DNA from 3 places in the Clostridium saccharoperbutylacetonicum N1-4(HMT) genome. Region 2 is predicted to be linked to each of the others. Evidence: riboswitches for the same ligand, from Rfam matches in the RefSeq annotation. Region 2 holds a riboswitch; each other region holds the start of a gene.
What was found. Region 2 has a riboswitch for cyclic di-GMP ahead of CSPA_RS21615 (prepilin peptidase). Riboswitches for the same ligand answer to the same signal wherever they lie in the genome.
Positions count from the first base shown of each region.

Region 1: it holds a riboswitch for cyclic di-GMP, as region 2 does, so the genes downstream of both, CSPA_RS25715 (methyl-accepting chemotaxis protein) here and CSPA_RS21615 (prepilin peptidase) in region 2, are expected to answer to the same signal.
Region 3: it holds a riboswitch for cyclic di-GMP, as region 2 does, so the genes downstream of both, CSPA_RS02785 (methyl-accepting chemotaxis protein) here and CSPA_RS21615 (prepilin peptidase) in region 2, are expected to answer to the same signal.

Region 1 covers NC_020291.1:5,861,213-5,864,506, reverse strand. Annotated here, with positions in the region: gene CSPA_RS25725 (shikimate dehydrogenase) at 1-671, shown strand, start outside; gene aroD (type I 3-dehydroquinate dehydratase) at 840-1,607, shown strand; cyclic di-GMP riboswitch class I at 1,616-1,705, shown strand; gene CSPA_RS25715 (methyl-accepting chemotaxis protein) at 2,153-3,294, shown strand, end outside.
Region 2 covers NC_020291.1:4,859,617-4,862,910, forward strand. Annotated here, with positions in the region: gene CSPA_RS21610 (GspE/PulE family protein) at 1-698, opposite strand, end outside; gene CSPA_RS21615 (prepilin peptidase) at 815-1,567, opposite strand; cyclic di-GMP riboswitch class II at 1,663-1,746, opposite strand; gene CSPA_RS21620 (type IV pilus twitching motility protein PilT) at 1,853-2,890, opposite strand; gene CSPA_RS21625 (bacteriohemerythrin) at 3,131-3,294, opposite strand, start outside.
Region 3 covers NC_020291.1:633,905-637,198, forward strand. Annotated here, with positions in the region: gene CSPA_RS02780 (antibiotic biosynthesis monooxygenase family protein) at 519-851, opposite strand; cyclic di-GMP riboswitch class II at 1,223-1,305, shown strand; gene CSPA_RS02785 (methyl-accepting chemotaxis protein) at 1,368-3,089, shown strand.

The sequences.
Region 1 (3,294 bases), 1.0 Mb from region 2:
ATGTATCAATGCCTAATAAGACTGTTATTCACAAATATTTAGATAAGATTTCTCCAGCAGCAGAGCTTGCAGGTGCAGTTAACACTGTTGTAAATGATGATGGTGTTTTAACTGGACATATAACAGATGGAGTTGGATTTATGACTTCATTAAAAGATAGTGGTATTGATGTGATTGGTAAAAAAATGACTATAGCAGGAGCTGGTGGTGCTGCAACAGCAATTCAAGTTCAAGCTGCTTTAGATGGTGTAGCTGAAATATCTATCTTTAATATTAAAGATAAATTCTGGGCAAGAGCAGAAGAAACAGTTAAAAAGTTAACTGAAAAAACAAACTGTAAAGTTAAATTATTTGACTTAGCTGATACTGATGCTTTAAGAAGTGAAATTGAATCAAGTTATCTTTTTGTAAATGCTACAGGTGTTGGTATGAAGCCATTAGAAGGTCAAATGGTAATTCCAGATGAAACATACTTACGTCCTGATTTATTCGTAGCAGATACAGTTTATATGCCACACGTAACTAAATTATTAGAAACAGCTGATAAAGTAGGTTGTAAATGGATTAATGGTGATGGTATGATGTTATATCAAGGAGCAGAAGCATTTAAACTTTTCACAGGAAAAGAAATGCCTATTGAACATATGAAAGAATTCTTAAATATCAAATAATATTGAAAGTATGTTAAAAAAATAATGCAGCTTCTAGTATGACAATTTTAAAGTTTGTTGTATTAGAAGCTATTTCTGAGATTAATAATTATTATAATATTGTACATAATTTAAAAATAAAGCAATAATATTCATAATATATTTTTTTAAAACAGTAGGGGGATAGCTATGAAAAAAACAGTAAAAGTTAGAAATGTTGTACTTGGTGAAGGAACTCCTAAAATTTGCGTTCCAATCGTTGGAAGGACAAAGGAAGAACTTATTGAAGAAGTTGAAGCTTTAAAGGATATCAGTTTAGATGTTGTTGAATGGCGTGTTGATTATTATGAAAATGTAGAAGACATAGAAAGAGTTAAAGAATTACTTGTTAGTTTAAGAAAGCTACTTTCAAATACACCAATATTATTCACATTCCGTAGCAAAAAGGAAGGTGGAGAAAAAGAAGTATCTACAAATTATTATGCAAAATTGAACAAAGAAATTGCAGCTACTAGATTAGTTGACTTAATCGATGTAGAACTTTTTACAGGAGATGAAATTGTTAAAGATATAGTTGCTTATGCACATGATTCTGAAGTTAAAGTTGTAATGTCAAATCATGATTTCTTTAAGACTCCAGTTCAAGAAGAAATTGTATTACGTTTGAGAAAAATGCAAGAATTAGGAGCTGATTTACCTAAAATTGCAGTAATGCCTCAAAATAAAAACGACGTGTTAGTTTTACTTTCAGCTACAAATGAAATGGTTGAAAATTATGCTGAGGGGCCAATTATTACAATGTCTATGGCAGGTACTGGGGTTATAAGCCGTTTAGCAGGCGAAGTATTTGGTTCAGCATTAACTTTTGGAGCTGCCAAAAAAGCTTCAGCACCTGGTCAAATAGGAGTTGCTGATTTACGTACAGTTCTTAATATTTTACATAATAGTATAAAATAATAAAAATATAATGTTAATAGCACACTTACTGAAAGGTAGGGCCGCAAAGCTATGAGTCTAAGGAAAATTTAATTTTCTATGATTGTCAGGTTGCCAAAATGTATTTATACAAATTTTAAGCTTTATTTTGGTGCCTATAATTATATGGGCACTTTTTTATTCTTTAGGAAATTATATTATTGGAGAATCTGCGGATAACTTTTGAAACAGACTAATCAACTAGGTTTAATATTTTAAAAGAATAAAAAAATAAATCATATTCGCCTGCATAAAATGTTCTCGTATGCAGCATAGCTGCTTTTTCTAAGGTGCAGATTTTTCTCACATGCGTTCGAAAAGGCAGATGCGCACCTATAAAAAGAGTGCGAAGCACAATACGGAACTTAATATTAAAAATCTACGGCTCCACAGTCGCCTGCGATTTTTTTATTTTATATAGAAACATATATGATACATATAAATTTTTAAGAATATAAAACGAAAATTAAGTAAAGAGAATGACTATAAGAACTACTTTATACTTAAATAGTGATAGGGGGAAATTTATGAAAAGTATTAAAACAAAATTAATAGTATTTTTGGGATTAATGTTAGCAATTATATGCATAGGATTAGGTATAATTTCATTTATCAATTCATCGAATGCATTAAAATCGAATTTAGGGAAGACATTGCCTAAAATTGCAGAACAAACTGCAAGTAATGTTTCTGGAAGACTTGAAGGGCAGTTAAAAACATTGGAGGCTATTGCAGCTAAACCAGAAATAAGTGATCCTAATATAGCAACAGAAAGTAAGATGCCAATTCTTTCAAATGAAGGTAAAAGAATTGGAAGTATTAGATTAGAATTTGTAGAAGCAAATGGAGACATTAAAAAACCAGATGGAACAATTGTTAATGTTAAAGACAGAGTATACTTAAAAAATGCATTAGCAGGTAAGGATAATGTATCAGATCCGATAGTAAGTAAAGATGCTAATAAACAAGTTGTAGTTGTGTATGCAGTTCCTGTTAAATATAATGATAAAATTGTAGGTGTTTTAATAGAAACAAGAGATGGAAATTATTTAAGTGAATTAACCAATCAACTTAAAATTGGACAAACTGGCTATGCATTTATGATTAGAAAAGATGGAGTAAATATTGCAAGTACTGATAAAGATAAAGTTACCAATTTATATAATCCAATAGATGAAGCAAAAAAAGATCCGAAATTACAAGCAATAGCAGATATTGAAGTTAAAATGGGTGCAGGTGAGACAGGAATAGGTAAATATAGTTTTGGTGGAGTAGATAAATATGTAGGATATGCACCAGTTTCTGGAACTGAATGGTCTGTAGGTGTTATAGTAACAGAAACTGAAGTGTTATCAGAATTATCTGGTTTGAAGATTTCAGTTGCAATATCTTCAATAATATTTATATTAATTGGAGGTTGCATTATATACTTAATTTCAAATAATATATCTAAAGGTGTTAAATTAACTTCAAAGCATTTGAAGGTATTGTCAGAGGGAAACTTGATTGAGGAAGTTCCAATTAAATATTTGAATCAAAAAGATGAAATTGGAGAAATGACTGCTTCAATGAAAATGATGCAAGAATCGTTAGGGATAATGATAAAGCAAGTTAAGGATAATTCATCAAACATTAACTTACAGTCAGAAAATTTATCTTCTATCTCAGA
Region 2 (3,294 bases):
AATGGGCCTAAGCTTTCTATTCCAAGAGTATTAACAGTTTTAAGTTTTCCATCTATTCTATATCTGATTCTTATTTCATATTCAAAAGGCTCTATATGTATGTCTGATGCCTTAAGTTCAACTGAGTTTTTGAACATATAATCTATCATTTTAACAGCTGGAGCACTATTTACTTCATTTATATCTTCTACAGCTCTTGTTTTAGAATTTCTATTTAATTTTATACTTTCTTTTTCAAGCTGAAGGGCCGCATTATTAACCTGCTGACTACTATAATATATCCCTATAAATTTTTTAATATCAGCTGTCCTTGCTATAAAGGACTCTATCTCAAAACCTGTAGATATAGCTACATCATCTATTGCAAATATATTTAAAGGATCTGCAAGCGCAACTTTTATTTTATTATTATCAAAGCCAAAAGGAATTAATATATATTTTTCACATAAATTCTCAGGAATTAATGTTATTGCTTTTCTATCAAAATTAATTATATTTAAATCAACCTTTTTAATTCCTGTCTGTTGTTCAATAGCTTCAATTATATCTTCTTCAGTGATTATTTTAGTATCTACCAATATTTCTCCAAGCTTTTTACCCAGAGCCTTTTGTGCCTTTAATGCTTCTTGTAATTGATAACTGGTAATTTTTCCTGCGTTCACCAGTATATTCCCTAATCTTCTTTTCTCTGTAGCCATTTCTCATATCGCACCTTTCTATCTCATATTCTCCCATGCAATATTCTTCATTAGTATAAAATTGTTCTTAAGCTTTTTCAATCATTAGTATGTTAAAAGCTTATTATAATTTGCTCTTACATTAAATAGTTCATATATAATGTTAATATTTCTACTCCAAATAACATAGAAATCAAACTTCCAATTGCTATACATGGTCCAAAGGCCATTTTATCTTTTGCTTTTTTAAGTTCTAGTAGCAAAATTATTATTCCGACTATTCCTCCAAGAATAACTGCTAAAAACAATCCAAGCAAAATTCCTTTAATCCCCAAAAATAATCCACAGATGCCTGCAATTTCAATATCACCTTCACCCATTCCTTTTGTCAAATATACTATTAAGCCTATTATTCCTCCACCGATAATTCCACCTAAAAGCAAATCTATAACTCCATTTTTATTTATAATAGCCTGTAATATTACAAATCCAATTCCAACAACTCCACCAAAAATAATCGTATTTGTAAACACAAATTGTGTATCAAAGTCTATCATCCCAATTACAATTAAAAGAGATGCTAAAACACAATATTTTAAAGTAATAATTGTTAATCCAAATTTTAAATATATTAATAAATATAAAATTCCATTAACAATTTCAATAACTGGATATCTTACAGAAATTTTAGCTTTGCAATACTTACATCTTCCGCCAAGAAATATATAACTTATTATTGGAATAAGCTCAAGCGGTTCCAGTTTATGGTCACAATTTGTACAATGAGATGGTGGAAAAGCAATAGATTGTTCCAACGGTATTCTATAAATACAGACATTTAGAAAACTACCTATGACCAAACCTAAAACCAAAACCAACACAAAATCCATTTCAATTTAAACCTTTCCATTTTTATTCATTTATGTATTTTAAGAGATTAATTTGTAATTTTTTTCTTTAAAAAAGCGCGAAAAACGACCCTAAAAAAATTTAAGGCCGGTTGCACTACTAACTCCTCATGTATCAAGTGCCCATCTACAATACATGATTCATAGTCTTCTTAAACAAATTAAATTATCTTATTTTTAATATAATAATATCATACTACTATTAATTTACAAGTGTATTTTGTAAATTTTCACAAAACACTTTAACATAAATTTAAATATATAGGATTAATTAATTTTATTATTTCTAATCCAGGTATCATATTCTTCTTTTGAAATTATATTATTGTTAACTAATCTTCTTAAATCCATTTCCATTGTTTGCATTCCAAACTTTGACCCCATTTGAATAAAACTATTGATTTGTTCAAAATTTCCTTCTCTTATTAAGTTTTTTATGCTTGAGGTACATACCATTATTTCCATTGCTGCCGACCTTCCAATTCCAGATGCATTTGGCAATAAAACTTGTGAAACAACTCCTCTAAGCAAGGATGATAATTGAATTTTCACTTCATTTTGATGACCAGCTTCAAAGGAATTTATAATCCTATATATACTATTTGCTGCTCCCATATTATGAAGCGTTGAAAAAACCAAATGTCCTGTTTGTGCTGCTCTTAATGCTATTTCGATAGTTTCAGGATCTCTCATTTCTCCAACTAATATAACATCTGGATCTTGTCTAAGTGCTGCCCTAAGACCAGCCGCATAACTTTTAGTATCTTCTCCAACGTCTCTTTGATTTATCACTGACCTATTTGTTTCATGTATATATTCTATTGGTTCTTCTAATGTTATTATGTGCTTTTCCTTATTCTTGTTAATTTCATTTATCATTGCTGCTAAAGTTGTGCTTTTGCCTGAACCAGTTGGTCCAGTAACTAAAACTAAGCCATCCTTTAATTCCGTGAATTCTTTCAAAGCTTCTGCTGTTGATATATCACTAAGTTTAGGAATCTTTTCCTTAATAATTCTCATACATATTGCATAACTTTCTCTGCATTTAAACGCATTTACTCTGAAATTACAAATTCCTTTCCTATTATATTTAAAATCAATTTCTCCTTTTTCGAGAAACTCCTCAAATTTTTCTGGCATTAAATCTTCAATATATTCTCCAACTACATCATGTGAAATAATTTCTTCATTTGCTCTCACTAGATTGCCATCAATTCTTACCATAGGAGTTAATCCAGATGTGATATGAATATCGGATGCACGTTTAATATCAATGGTATCTAGTAATTCATCTATCTTTGCCATAATTTTACGCCCCTTTATATAAATTAAGCTACTGCTTATACTATTAACTTGTAACTACATTAAAAATATCACCATTTTTCTAAATGTGTCAATATCTTCTGAAACTAATATATAATAATAAAAAAACACTAAATTGAAAATAGTATATAAAAGATTATTTAACTAAATAATCTTTTATATATGCATTTCTTAATTTAGTGCTTTAATTTTTCATCTTACAAATAATTTTAGACCTAAAAATTATTTCCTGATTTTTCTCATTAAGAACTCCCCAAAATCTTTATCTAAATTTATAACGTGTCTTCTATAAGATGTAAGCATTTCTTGCTGAATTTCTACTACAAATGTAGTTGATAGCTCATCTTTTTCTATAACTCTTCTCAAATCATTTATTTGATTTTTAA
Region 3 (3,294 bases), 2.3 Mb from region 2:
ATTTTATTTCACTAGCTACATTATATCTGGCATTGGATAGAATATAAATTAATAAGTTTTTTATTAGTTTATAATTCAATATTTCTAAATTTTATCCCAGGCATAAAGCAAGATAAATTCCATTAAAGTAAGTAAAAATAAGGACTTAAGAAGAATTTTTTGAATGTTAGCTAAAATTCATAAAACGGCTGGTAAATTTTTGTGTGGAAGTTGATTCTAAGAGGGATGAATGGTATTATTGATTTTAAGGAATGGCTATTTTGCTATGGATTAACTTCAACATGAGATGTATTTAAATCCGATCCAATGAATAAGATGCAAATCTATATTAAGATTAACTTCAACATTAGATGTATGTAAATCTAACTAGTTAGTACAAGTTATTCTAGTATTACGCAAAAATCACACTATTCATTTTTTAGTTGAATAATGTGATTCTTAAATCAGTTATTAAATTTTATATAATCTATAAATTCAAAGTTCTTGCTGATTCATAGAGCAAGCTGAAATTTCTGTAATTATTCCCTGATGAATTTTACATCTGAAGAAGGAACCTCTACAGTATCAGAAACATATCGCTCAACCTTCATGTGCAGATCATACTTGTTTCTTAAATGTGCAATAGTTGTCATCATTGGTGAAGCATGATGGGCGTCAATTGCATTCTGATCTCTCCAACTATCGATAAGTAAAACTGTTTCAGGATCATTCATCGGAAAGAAATATTCATATTTTTCATTTCCATCTTCGTTACGGATGGCGGCAGCAGTACCGCTGTTTTCCATTTCTTCTGCAAATTTTCTGGCATTTCCGTTTATTCCTGAATAGTATAAATTTACAGTGATACTCACTATATTCACTCCTTCTTCAAGTTATAATGTATATAATAAATTATAACATATTTATAAAATATCCCATTATTCAGTTTTCAAAGAACATATTTTTTATTTATTACATCAAACTGCTAATTTAAGCATATTTTTACCAATATAAGGTTTAGGCACTTCCATTTGAAAAAGCCACAGTGCATTTATACAGCACATAGCTTAAAGTCAGCTGATCATGTGATTTGAGGTAATGAATATATTTTGATTGTTATTTTCAAGGTAAGAAATAAGTTTAACTGAACACTTTATCAATAGTAGAATAAGTGTACATTTGTATATGTAGGTGATATAATATTTATATAGTGAATATTATAATATTTTGTAATATAGTGTCATGGAAAGTTGGAAACGATGATGAGTTCTTTTATTTGGGCACCTTAAGAATTCGGAGTTAGTGGTGCAACCTGCCAACAATTAAGTTATTAATTGTTGGCGGGTTTTTTTATTGAAATTTTAAGTATAAGGATAGGAGATTAAAAAATGAGATGGCTTAATAATTTAAAGGTAGGTAAGAAATTAACATTACTTATAATATGCTCTTTAATAGGGTTATTTGCAGTAGGTATAACTGGATATTACTTTTTACTATCATCTAGTAAAAGTATTGATTCTATGTATAATGAAAGGTTATTATCCAGTGAATGGCTGAGCGAATCTAGAGTTCATGCAAGAGCTATTACAGCTGATATCTATAGACTTATGGTAACAACGGATAATGCAGAAAATGAGAGTTTAATTAAAGATATTGATAATCGTGCTGAACAATTTAATAATTATATGAATCAGTATAAAAATTTAAAGTTGGATTCATTTGAAACAAGTAAGATAAAGGAAATAGAAGATAAATTATCAAAGTATAGAGAAGGTAGGAAAGTTGTTATTAGTTTAGCTAAAGAAAATAAAAATCAAGAAGCGTATGAGTATTATGAAAAAAATGTTGATATATATGTACAAGCTTTCATGAATAGTTTGGTTGAACTTGGTGATCATAATAGACAAATTGCTGAAGAAATAAATAATGCAGATAAATTAAATTTTAAGATTGCAGTAGGAACGTTTTTAATTATAGTTATCACAGCATCAATTTTGATAATTGTATTAGGAGTACTTATAACAAAACGTATTACTAAGAGATTAAATGATTTTGTAATATTTATAGGTGCTTTATCCCAAGGTGATTTTTCATTAAAGATAAAACCAGAGAATCTTAAAGATAAAAGTGAGTTTGGTACAGTATCCAATGCTTTAGATAAGATGACAAATAATATCAGAGAATTAGTTAAGCAATTAGGAGATACATCAAAACAATTAGTATCATCTTCAGAAGAATTAACTGCAAGTGCTGAACAATCAGCAGATGCATCAAATCTTGTTGCTACTGCTGTAACTACTATGGCGAATGGTGCGGATGATCAACTTGCATTTGCTAATAGTACTACTAAAGTAGTTGAAAATATATCTGATAAAATAAATGTAGTATCTGAAAATACAAAATCAGTTTCAACATTAACGGATAATGCTCAAACTTCTGCAAATGCTGGTGAAGAAGCAGTAGAAAAAGCTATTAATCAAATGGAAATAATAGAGAGAAAGACTAATGAAACGTCAACAATTATTAGTGAGCTTGAAGAAAAGTCAGCGAAGATTGGACAAATTATTGATACAATTGAAGGTATCTCAGAACAAACCAACCTACTTGCGTTAAATGCAGCTATAGAATCTGCAAGAGCAGGGGAAGCGGGGAAAGGTTTCAGCGTAGTAGCAGATGAAATTAGAAAATTAGCAGAACAGTCACAAGAAGCCACTAAAGAAATAGCTAAAATTATTAACGATGTTCAAAGCAAAACTAACAGTGCAGTTTCAGTTATGAATGAAAGCTCAAAAGAGGTTGATACAGGAGCAATGGTTGTAAATGTTGCAGGTACAAGTTTCCGTGAAATACTTCAAATGATAAGTGCAATATCTGAACAAATTCACCAAATATCAAAGTCCATCAATGAAATAAGTGTTGGGACTAAAGCATCAGTTACTTCAGTAAATAATATCCAAAACATAAGTATGAAGATAGCAGATGAAACACAAACAATATCAGCAGCAGCAGAAGAACAATTAGCATCTGTTGAGGAAATAGCTTCATCTAGTAAAATTTTATCTCAAATGTCTGAAGATTTAGGAAGTATTATAACTAAATTTAAAATATAATTTATGGTAGCTTGTTTATAATTATTTAGAAATTTAAATTATAAAGTCAAGTGAGGATGTTGTAGAAAACAACATTATTAAAAAATTGAATAGTAAAAATAGAAATTGTTTTAGAAGTCTAGTAGTAATGAATTTGAATTGATTACTACTAGATTTTTTTAATTTAATTTTATTTTAACTAGTATTTTCGTGCCATTTTGATTAA